Regions from separate parts of the Streptomyces sp. G45 genome, predicted to be linked through region 1. Evidence: riboswitches for the same ligand, from Rfam matches in the RefSeq annotation. Region 1 holds a riboswitch; the other holds the start of a gene.
What was found. A riboswitch is a leader RNA that binds a small molecule or an ion and turns the genes downstream of it on or off. The one in region 1 is predicted to bind glycine.

Region 1 (5,786 bases):
GCCCGCCCTGCGCAGCGTCCTCGCGGCCCTCGGCTCCCCCACCGCCGTACGGGCGGCCCGCACCCCGTCCCTGCGCACCGCGCAGGGCCCCGCGAGGCCGGACCTCCCGCTCCCCGTCCACGAGTTGGACCACACGGGGGCACAGGCCGCACCGGCGGACGGCTCGCCGACCACGCTCACCGGCTGGCGCTTCCTGATCCGCTGCGGAGAGCGCGCGGTGGCCGCGGCGGAGACGATGCTGACGCCCGACGGCTGGGCGTTCTCCCACTTCTGCGAGGGCCCCTACATCCCGTCCGCCGAACTGGCCCTGCGCCAGGCCGAGGCCCTGCCGACGCCCTACCAGCCGCGCCTGCTGTCCGTGCCCGAGCTCTACATGCTCACGCTGTGGCTGCACGGCGACTGCACGGCGGACGCCGAGGGCGGAGCGGTCGCCCCCGCCGACGTCCTGGTACCGCTCTCGCCCGCACCCCCCGGCATCGCGGCCCACCGCCCGCACCGCGCCGCCGACCTCCTCGCGGCGCTCAGCCACCGCCTGACCCCGGCCCCACTGCTCGGCTCCCCCGCCTGACACCGGCCAGCCCCGGGCGTCTCCAGCCGCCCCTGGCCAGCCCCAGCCGACCTGGGCTCCGCCCAGCCACAGTGCCCCGCGTCCCACCCGGGCCGCGGGGCACCGCGCTGCCCCGGCCCGACCCCGACCGGGCCCGCCCGGCCCAACCGGACTAGCCCACTTCGGCCACGTCGAACCACCCGAAGGGACAGGGGAGTTGGACTGAACCGTCCGGGCGGGTGATACGTCCTTAAGCAGTAGGAAGCGCTGCCGCTAAATCCCTGCGGAATCTCGTCCGTGGGGGAACACTGGACTGGACCGACAACCAACGGGGGGCGGCATGACCACCGCATCGAGCCGCGGGAACAACGCCACATCCATCACATCGCAGCGAAAGAACCCTTCCATGTGCCAGCACCAGCCACCGTGCCCGACAGCAGAATCCGCCGACCGGGAGGCCGCGTCCCTCGTGGCGCACCACCCGGAGCAGGGCTGGAGCCTGCTGTGCAACGGCGTCGTCCTCTTCGAGGACACCGGTGAGCTGCTGCCGAACGGCGAGATCATCGCGCCGCACCGGCCGCTCGGCATCGACCAGGTGATGACGGCCGCCTGAGCCGTCCGCCGCGCGCACACGCACCACGACGCTCCACACACGCACTACAGGCACCACACGCACCACGACGCACCAAAGGGCCGGGCCGGAAGACCTCGTGACGGACGACGTCTCCCGAACCGGCCCTCATTCGTGCCTGGCGCCAGGATCAGTCCTCGTACGCGTCCAGCGGCGGGCAGGAGCAGACCAGGTTCCGGTCGCCGTACGCCTGGTCGATGCGGCGTACCGGCGGCCAGTACTTGTCGGCGGCCGACACACCGGCCGGGAAGACGGCCTCCTCGCGGCTGTAGCCGTGCTCCCAGTCGCCGCCCAGCGCGGCGGCCGTGTGCGGGGCGTTGCGCAGCGGGTTGTCGTCCGCGGCCCACGCGCCGCTCGCGACCTTCTCGATCTCCCCGCGGATGGCGATCATCGCGTCGCAGAAACGGTCCAGCTCATCCAGGTCCTCGCTCTCCGTCGGCTCGATCATCAGCGTCCCGGCGACGGGGAAGGACATGGTCGGCGCGTGGAAGCCGTAGTCGATGAGCCGCTTGGCGATGTCGTCGACGGTGACGCCCGTGGCCTTGCTGAGCGGCCGCAGGTCGATGATGCACTCGTGCGCGACGAGGCCGCCGGGGCCGGTGTAGAGCACCGGGAAGTGCGGCTCGAGGCGCTTGGCGATGTAGTTCGCGGAGAGCACCGCGATCTGCGTGGCGCGCTTGAGTCCCTCGCCGCCCATGAGACGCACGTACGACCACGAGATCGGCAGGATCCCGGCGGAGCCCCACGGAGCGGCCGAGACCGGGCCGACGCCCGTCTCCGGCCCGGCGGCGGGCTGGAGCGGGTGGTTCGGCAGGTACGGCGCGAGGTGCTCGCGCACCGCGACCGGGCCGACGCCGGGGCCGCCACCGCCGTGCGGGATGCAGAAGGTCTTGTGCAGGTTCAGGTGCGACACGTCGCCGCCGAAGTGGCCCGGCTTGGCCAGCCCCACCAGCGCGTTGAGGTTGGCGCCGTCCACGTACACCTGGCCGCCCGCCTCGTGGACGGCCGCGCAGATGTCGGCGACGTGCTCCTCGAACACGCCGTGCGTGGACGGGTACGTGATCATCAGCACCGCGAGCTGGTCGCGGTACTGCTCGATCTTCGCGCGCAGGTCGTCCACGTCGATCTCGCCGTCATCGGCGGTCTTCACCACGACGACCCTCATCCCGGCCATGACGGCGCTGGCGGCGTTGGTGCCGTGCGCGGAGGACGGGATGAGACAGACGGTGCGCTGCTCGTCGCCGTTGGCCCGGTGGTAGCCGCGCACCGCGAGCAGACCGGCCAGCTCGCCCTGCGAACCGGCGTTCGGCTGGAGCGACACCTTGTCGTAGCCGGTGACCTCGGCGAGACGTTCCTCCAGCTCTCGGATGAGCGTCAGATAGCCCTGCGCCTGCTGGGCGGGCGCGAAGGGGTGCAGCTGCCCGAACTCGGGCCAGGTGACCGGCTCCATCTCCGTGGTCGCGTTGAGCTTCATCGTGCAGGAGCCCAGCGGGATCATGCCGCGGTCGAGCGCGTAGTCGCGGTCGGCCAGCTTGCGCAGGTAGCGCAGCATCGCGGTCTCGGAGCGGTACTGGTGGAAGACCGGGTGCGTCAGGTACTCGTCGGAGCGGAGCAGGGCGGCGGGCAGCGCGTCCTCGGTGGTCGCGTCGAGGGCCTCGATGTCGGCCTCGACGCCGAACGCCGTCCACACCGCGGTGAGCTGCGCCCGCGTGGTGGTCTCGTCGCAGGCGAACGACACGTGGTCGGCGTCGACGAGGCGCAGGTTGACCCCGCCCTCGCGCGCGGCCGCGACCACGTCGGCGGCCTTGCCCGGCACCCGCGCGGTCAGCGTGTCGAAGTACGCGCCGTGCAGGATCTCCACGCCGCCCGCGGTGAGGCCCGCGGCGAGCAGCGCCGCGTACCGGTGGGTGCGGCGGGCGATGGTGCGGAGCCCCTCGGGGCCGTGGTACACCGCGTACATCCCGGCCATGACGGCGAGCAGCACCTGCGCGGTGCAGATGTTGCTGGTGGCCTTCTCGCGGCGGATGTGCTGCTCGCGGGTCTGGAGGGCCAGGCGGTAGGCCTTGTTGCCGTCCGCGTCCACGGACACGCCGACGAGGCGGCCGGGCAGGCTGCGGGCGAACTTCTCGCGCACCGCCATGTATCCGGCGTGCGGGCCGCCGAAGCCCATGGGCACGCCGAAGCGCTGGGTGGTGCCGACGGCGATGTCGGCGCCCAGCTCGCCGGGCGAGGTGAGCAGCGTGAGGGCCAGCAGGTCGGCGGCGACGGTGACGACCGCGCCCAGCTCGTGGGCCTGGTCGATGACGGGCTTGATGTCGCGGACGGCTCCGGAGGCGCCCGGGTACTGCACGAGGACGCCGCTGATCTCGCGCTCGGCTAGGTCGGCGGGGATGCCGTCGCTCAGGTCGGCGACGACGACCTCGACGCCGGTCGGCTCGGCACGGGTCTGGATGACCGCGATGGTCTGCGGCAGGGCGTCCGCGTCGACCACGAAGACGCCGTTCTTGACCTTGCCGACGCGCCGGGACAGCGCCATCGCCTCGGCCGCGGCTGTGCCCTCGTCGAGCAGTGAGGCGCCGGAGGTGGGCAGCCCCGTCAGCTCGGCGACGACGGTCTGGAAGTTGAGCAGCGCCTCAAGGCGGCCCTGGGAGATCTCCGGCTGGTACGGCGTGTACGCCGTGTACCACGCGGGGTTCTCCATGACGTTCCGCAGGATCACCGGCGGCGTGAACGTGCCGTAGTACCCGAGTCCGATCATGGAGTCGAGGACCTGGTTGCGGTCGGCGAGGGAGCGCAGCTCGGCCAGGACCTCGGCCTCCGTGCGCGCGCCGGGCAGATCGAGGGCCTCGGCGTTCTTGATCACATCGGGGACTGCGGTGGCCGTGAGCTCGTCGAGCGAGCCGTACCCGACCTGGGCGAGCATCTTGGCGCGCGCTTCCGCGTCGGGGCCGATGTGCCGCTGCTCGAAGGGGATTCCCTGTTCGAGCCGCGCGAGCGGAATGCGAGGAGTGGCGGTCATTGCGGAGGCCTCCTGGTCTTACGCGACCTGCGAGGGGCACCACGGCGCGGGTACCCGGACGGCCTCCCCCTCTGTCATCTCAACCTGAGAGCTTCACAGGCCCGCCCGGGAGCGGTCCTGCTTGCACCGTCGGTGAGGAAGGGTTCCGAACGTGCCCGCCCGACGCCCGCCCTGCTTTCCAGAGTGGCCTCGTCCGTGCGGTACAGGGGCCTGAGAGATTCCGGGGAGGAGTTGCTCCTTCGGCGCCTCCGGTGCTGCCACCGAAGAGCTCTCCCGCACGGGGTCAACAGCCGCTTGCCAGCCTACCAGCGAGGTCAGCGGCCGAACCCTCAAGTGGCCGCCCGCCTCAATGTGCTCTTTCGTAGTGATGACGAGCCAAACCAGGACGAGAACGAACCCGAAGCGAGCCCAGAACACACCCGGAACGAACCGGAAACGACCCCGGAACGCCCCAGGAACGACCTCGGAACGAACACAGGACGACCTCACTACGACCTCACTACGACGTCAATACGACCCCAGAGCGACCCCAGAGCGACCCCAGGACAAGCCGAGAACGAGCCGAGAACGAGCCAAGAGCGAACGGCGGCGAAGGACTCGCGACCAGTTGGAGGGCCCGTGCAGACCGACATCGATCCGCGCAACCTGATCGGCCGCAAGGCGTTCGACCGCAACGGCACCAAGATCGGCACGGTGGACGAGGTGTACCTCGACGACGCCACCGGCACCCCGGAGTGGGCGGCCATACGCACGGGGCTGTTCAGCAGGGACGCCTTCGTGCCCCTGGAGCCGAGCGAGCTGGTCCACGACGGCACGCTCCGCGTCCCCTTCGAGCGCGCCCTGATCAAGGACGCCCCCGACTTCGGCGTGGGCCGCCACCTCTCCCCCGAGCAGGAGCTGCAGCTCTACCGCCACTACGGCCTCGACCTGGCGGCGCCGCCTCCGCTGCCGGACCACGAGTTCGGCCAGCGCCCGGACCAGCCGGACGCGTAGCACGGCCTGGCGGGCCGATACGCTCGGTACGGGGTCCTGGGGGCCGTGGCCCGTACGCACCGCCGCCCCTCATCCCGCCCGGGGGCCGTGGCCCGTACGCGCGCCGCCGCTCATCCCGCCCGGGGACCGTGACCCGTACGCGCGCCGCCGCTCATCCCGCCCGGGGGCCGTGTTCCGTACGCGCGCCGTCTCCCACCCCGCTCCGGCGCCGCCCGCACCCCACCCGGCCCCGCGCCGGGCATCGCCCGCCCTGCCCTGGAGGACCGCGCCCGGCGCCCGCCGACGCTTGAGCCCCCCGCCCCAGGGCGATCACGCCCCGGTCACCCCAGAGCTGCCCCAGCACGTCCTCCGCGCCCCGCGGCCCTGCGCCCCCACCAAAGGCCACCACCACCCCCAGGACCGCTCCCCAGCCCCACCCCCTCGCCCACCTACTCCTCCCCCGCGCCAGCCCCCACACCACCCGCTGAGGCCCCGGCAACCGCCTCCTCACCGCCCACCTCAGCTACCGCACCCACCTCCACCTCAACCACGCCAGGCACACCAGCCGCTTCCATCACCCCAGCAACGCCAGCCGACTGAATCACCCCAGCCGCTCC
Region 2 (5,786 bases), 4.8 Mb from region 1:
GCCACGAGCAGCGAGATGCGGGCGCCGTAGACGATCCGGCTGAAGACGTCGCGGCCCTTGTTCGGCTCGACGCCGAAGAGGAAGTCGCCGCTCACGCCGCCGAGCGCGCCCTTGGGCAGGTTGGTCAGCTCGTCGAGCTTCTCCTGGTGGAAGTCGTTCGGCGGGTGGCCGAGCAGGCTCACGATCAGGGGCGCGAACACGGCCACCAGGACCAGGACCAGGACCGTGACGCCGCCCGCGAGGGCGACCTTGTCGCGCTTGAGCCGGTTCCAGGCGATCTGCTTGAGGGACCGACCCTCGACCTTCTTCACCCCTGCACCGGCTGCGGGGGCGACGTCCTCCGTGGGTTTCGCGTCCGCAGGTGTGTCATGCATTGGCGCCGTCATCGTGCCAGGGACCCCTCTCAACCGGCGGTGACCGGCCCGCACTTGCCGCTGTAGCGACGTGATCAGTCCGTCGTACACAGGGGCGAAGGCCCCTTGGAGCGGGAGTCTTCAACGGGGCCGTGATCTGTTACCAGACTTGTCGGGGAATGGATGCGCAACCGTGATGCTGATCGAGGTGTTCCGTTATCCGGACGGGGCTGAACGCCGGGCGAACACGGGGCAGTTGGGGGCCAAGGGAGTCACGGGCGTCCATATGGTCACTCCCGCACCCTTAGCGGACATCGCGCACATCGGCGCTGATCAGCGGGTCCGGCCGAAAGCGGAATCCGGACAGTGTCCGGATCGCCGCGCAGGGATACGAGGGGTATGCGGGCGTTGCGCTCAGTACGCGGCGGGATATCCGTATCCACCGGCCGGGGCCGGGGCCGGATGGGGGTCGCGGTCGTAGAACGGGCGGGCGTTGGCGCGCAGCCACATCGCGACCGGGTCGTGCGCGTCGGCCATCGCCACCGTCGACACCGGAAGCCCCTCGGGCACCGCGCCGATGGACTGCCGCATCATGGCGCGCACCGAGTCGACCGACGCGGGCGAGGTGTCGTACACGTCCAGGCCGATCGCCAGGTACGGGGCGCCGAGCGAGGGTTGCACCCAGGCGCGGCGCAGCGAGCGGACCGCCGGGGTGCGGTGCGCGTTCTGCGTCAACAGGGCGTAGAACTGCGGGAGTTCGATGGTCGGCTCGGTGAGCCGGAGCGGGCCCGCGGGCTGGAGGTCGATGCCGCTGGCGATGCGGCGCAGGTCCAGCCAGGGGATGCCGACGCCGCCGCCCGGGGCGTGCGGGTTCAGCCACAGGCCGTAGTGGTCGGGGTAGAGCGCGCGGGCCACGTCGACTCCGCCCACCACCTCGTAGCCGCGGTTCCAGCCGCTGGCCGACAGCTCCTGGGCGGAGGTCACGCACGGCGCGTAGCCGTACCCGTCGACCTCCATGTTCCCGTACTGCGCGTCGGGCGATCCGGCCTGGCCGTGCCAGAGCAGCATCCACACCTTGCCGTCCGCGAGGGCGTGCAGGAGCGCCTCGTACGCGTCATAGCGCCCCGGCGTCACCTGGCGCAGCATGTGCTCGACCTGCCCGGCCCCCGCGGCCGTGCCCGAAGCACTCACCCGTAACCGCCCCTTCGCGACATACCCCGACGGACCCGACGGACCCGACGTACCCAGCTGGCACCACGGCCGTGCTCCGACCGAGTCATAGGACCAGCTTAAGCGGGCCGGGGGCCCTGGGCGGGGGTGCGCGGGGGCCAAGCCCCCTCGCACCGCGGAAAAACCGTCGGCGTTCCGCGTCCGTCAGCGCGGCGCGAAGAACGGCCGGACGCGCTCGCGCATCCAGTGGGCCACCGGGTCGTCCGCCACGTCCAGCAGGACCAGGTTGACCGGCCAGGCCACCGGCACCTGGCCGAGCGCCCGGCCCAGCGCCTGGAGCGGCAGGTCACGGGCGTCGCCCTCCCACGCGGACAGTTCCACGCCCACGAACAGCGTCGGGTCCTCGTCCTCGACGCCCGCCAGGCAGCGGCGCGCGGTGCGCACCACGCCGATGGCCTCGAACTCACGTCCCGCGGCGGCGAGGAAGTCGACCGGGTCGTCCTGCCAGTCCGGCTCGAACAGCCGTACCCGGCCGCCGGTCGTCGGGCCGTCCAGCTCCGTACGCCCCACGCGGCACAGCGCGGCCACGGCCGGGGGCGGCAGCGGCACCGTCACGGTGCCCTCGGGGTTCAGGACGATGCCCAGGTGCGGGTGCAGACCGCGGGCGAACTCCACCGCGGGCGCCACCGTCGCGTGCATCCGGCCGTCGGTGACCTGCCGGAACTGCTGCTCCGACGTGAACACCGGGACGTACGCCTGGCCGTCCAGCTCCAGCGTCGGCAGGTCGAGGGTGGTGCTGTCGGGGCCGCCGCCGTTGGGGAGCGGGATCCACACGTGGCCGCGGCCCAGCGTCTCGACGATGTGCGCGGCGGTGGCCTCGCTCGGCGGGGCGCCGAGCGAGGCGGCGAGCACCTCTTCGAGTTCGTTGCCGGGCCATCCGTGCGTGTGCGTGTGCGCCTGCCCCTGTGCCGGATACTCCCCCGGAAAGTCCATGCTGCCCTTACCCCTGCTGCTCTGCCGTACGGATCTCCCGACCCTAACGCCGCGCCTCGCCCTCGCACGCCGGACGGGTGGGAACGTCCCGCTTGCCCGCCGTCGTCGGCTGTCCGTGATCCGCCGCTTCGCGGCGGATGTTCCCCGGGCGGGTCTGGGGCGCCCCCGCGAGGGCTAGGCGAAGGCGATCTCCGTGAGCGCCGTCGCCCCCTCCCGGTCCAGGAGGGTGACCGACCCGCACCCCGGCGGCAGCCCCCCGCCCTCGGCGACCCGGAGCAACCGCCCCACCCCCCGCCGGTGCCGGGCGAAGGCATAGCGGGACACCCCCCGCCCCCGGGCCCGCTGCCCCCGCAGCGCGACCGGCGCGGGCACGTCGAGGAGGAGCAGGTGCAGTACGCCCCCGCGCCGGACGGCGGCCCGCGCCAGCCACCGCCGCACCCACGGCTGCGTACCGCAGTCGTGGACGACGACCCCGGAGCCCGCGCGCAGCGCCCGCCGCAGCCCGGCGTAGTGGGCGACCCGCACCAGCGGCCGGTACACCGCGTACGGCACGAAGCGCGGCATCCGCGCCGCCCACCGGTCCCGCGCGTCCTGGGAGTCCACCCGCGGCCCGGCCACCGCCCGCCGCATCAGCGTGGACTTGCCGCTGCCGGGCAGCCCGGAGACCACCACCACGTCGTGCGCGCCGAAGACCAGCCGCCCCGGCCTCCGCCCGGCGCCCGCACCCCGCCGGAGGTCCCGGACCACCCCCCGCGGCGCGTCCCGCCCCCGTCCCGCCCCCTCGCGGCGCCCCACGGCCACCCCCGGCGGCAGCGCGACGGCATCGGGCAGCGCCGCACCGCCCGTCGTCGCGTAAGCACTGCTCCCGTGCACCGTGATCCGCCTCCCCATGCTGGTCACGTCACTCATCCCCAGTACTTGTCCCTTGACTGTAAAGAGAAGGTAATGCCACCGCGGAGCATTCCCAGGTTGCGACTGTTGTGAAGCGGGGGCGCGTGTAATGATGTGCGCGCCAACTCCATACCGGCCGCTTGAATCCGCGCGGGAGAGTTCCGCGGGCCCCGCCGCCCCGGACGCCGAAGGAGCAAGTTCCTCCCTTGAATCTCTCAGGCCCCGTACCGCGCGGGCGAGGCACATCTGAAAAGCGGGCCGCCCCGGTGGCTCCACCCAAGGTGCAAGTCATGCCCCGTGGTACGCGTGGGTCTGGTGAACCTCTCAGGTTTGATGACAGATGGGGAGGGACGACCTCGCCCGTCATGCCATGCCTGGGAGCCAGTACTCATGAGCCCTACCCCGCGCAAGACCGCCCTCGACGCCCTGCATCGCTCGCTCGGCGCCACCATGACCGACTTCGCGGGCTGGGACATGCCGCTGCGGTACGGCAGTGAGCGCGACGAGCACAACGCCGTGCGCACCAAGGCCGGTCTCTTCGACCTCTCCCACATGGGCGAGATCACCGTCACCGGCGCCGGGGCCGTCGACCTGCTGAACTACGCGCTCGTCGGCAACATCGGCTCCGTCGGCGTCGGCCGCGCCCGCTACACCATGATCTGCCAGGCCGACGGCGGCATCGTCGACGACCTGATCGTCTACCGCCTCGGCGAGACCGAGTACATGGTCGTCGCCAACGCGGGCAACGCCCAGGTCGTCCTGGACGCCCTCACCGAGCGGGCCGCCGGGTTCGACGCCGAGGTGCGCGACGACCGCGACGCGTACGCACTGGTCGCCGTCCAGGGCCCCGAGTCCCCCGGCATCCTCAAGGCAGTCACGGACGCCGACCTGGACGGCCTGAAGTACTACGCGGGCCTGCCCGGCACGGTCGCGGGCGTGCCCGCCCTGATCGCGCGCACCGGCTACACGGGCGAGGACGGCTTCGAGCTGTTCGTGGCGCCGGAGCACGCCGAGACGCTGTGGCGGGCGCTGACGGAGGCGGGCGCCCCCGTCGGCCTCGTGCCGTGCGGGCTCTCCTGCCGCGACACGCTCCGCCTGGAGGCGGGCATGCCGCTGTACGGCAACGAGCTGACCACCGGTCTCACCCCCTTCGACGCGGGCCTCGGCCGGGTCGTGAAGTTCGAGAAGACCTCCCACGCGGAGGACTTCGTGGGCCGCGACGCGCTGAAGGCCGCCGCCGAGCGCGCCGAGGCCGCGCCGCCCCGCAAGCTCGTCGGCCTGGTCGCCGAGGGCCGCCGGGTGCCCCGCTCGGGCATGGACGTCGTCGCGGACGGCCAGGTCGTGGGCCAGGTCACCTCCGGCGCCCCCTCGCCCACCCTCGGCAAGCCGATCGCCATGGCCTACGTCGACGCCGCCCACGCCGAGCCCGGCACCCCCGGCGTCGCCGTGGACATCCGCGGCACCCACGAGCCCTACGAGGTCGTGGCGCTGCCGTTCTACAAGCGCCAGAAGTGACACACCCGGCACCAGGTGTGACGGCCGGGCCCCGGACGTGACACCAGCGGCACATCGGCACCGTACAAGCAACGGTACAAACCGTCTCATTCCGTAAGACGGCCCTTCCCCACGTGCATCAGCACTCGCCCGCGTACAGGAGAATTCACGCCATGAGCAACCCCCAGCAGCTGCGTTACAGCAAGGAGCACGAGTGGCTGTCGGCCACCGAGGACGGCGTGGCGACGGTCGGCATCACCGAGTTCGCGGCCAACGCGCTCGGTGACGTCGTGTTCGCCCAGCTCCCGGCGGTCGGCGACTCGGTCACCGCGGGCGAGACCTGCGGCGAGCTGGAGTCGACCAAGTCGGTCTCCGACCTCTACTCCCCCGTCTCCGGCGAGGTCGTCGAGGCCAACCAGGACGTCGTGGACGACCCGTCCCTGGTGAACTCGGCCCCCTTCGAGGGCGGCTGGCTGTTCAAGGTGCGCGTCGCCGAGGAGCCGGGCGACCTACTCTCCGCCGACGAGTACACCGAGTTCGCAGGCAGCTGACCACGGCGTAAGGACGGAACTTCCGATGTCGCTTCTGAACACCCCACTCCACGAACTCGACCCCGACGTCGCCGCCGCCGTCGACGCGGAGCTGACCCGCCAGCAGTCCACCCTGGAGATGATCGCCTCGGAGAACTTCGCTCCGGTCGCGGTCATGGAGGCCCAGGGCACGGTCCTCACCAACAAGTACGCCGAGGGCTACCCCGGCCGCCGCTACTACGGCGGCTGCGAGCACGTCGACGTCACCGAGCAGATCGCGATCGACCGGGTCAAGGACCTGTTCGGCGCCGAGTACGCCAACGTCCAGCCGCACTCCGGCGCCTCCGCCAACCAG

Region 2: it holds a riboswitch for glycine, as region 1 does, so the genes downstream of both, gcvT (glycine cleavage system aminomethyltransferase GcvT) here and gcvP (aminomethyl-transferring glycine dehydrogenase) in region 1, are expected to answer to the same signal.

What each region holds. Positions count from the first base shown of each region.
Region 1 covers NZ_JBMUZU010000001.1:7,749,002-7,754,787, reverse strand. The annotation lists gene ACOBQU_RS32915 (hypothetical protein) at 1-568, shown strand, start outside; gene ACOBQU_RS32910 (DUF5999 family protein) at 954-1,160, shown strand; gene gcvP (aminomethyl-transferring glycine dehydrogenase) at 1,309-4,197, opposite strand; glycine riboswitch at 4,386-4,483, opposite strand; gene ACOBQU_RS32900 (PRC-barrel domain-containing protein) at 4,816-5,190, shown strand; gene ACOBQU_RS32895 (DNA polymerase IV) at 5,619-5,786, opposite strand, start outside.
Region 2 covers NZ_JBMUZU010000001.1:2,973,604-2,979,389, forward strand. The annotation lists gene ACOBQU_RS11825 (ABC transporter permease) at 1-386, opposite strand, end outside; gene ACOBQU_RS11830 (enhanced serine sensitivity protein SseB C-terminal domain-containing protein) at 768-1,544, opposite strand; gene ACOBQU_RS11835 (enhanced serine sensitivity protein SseB) at 1,728-2,516, opposite strand; gene ACOBQU_RS11840 (AAA family ATPase) at 2,691-3,425, opposite strand; glycine riboswitch at 3,549-3,647, shown strand; glycine riboswitch at 3,648-3,757, shown strand; gene gcvT (glycine cleavage system aminomethyltransferase GcvT) at 3,798-4,922, shown strand; gene gcvH (glycine cleavage system protein GcvH) at 5,075-5,452, shown strand; gene glyA (serine hydroxymethyltransferase) at 5,478-5,786, shown strand, end outside.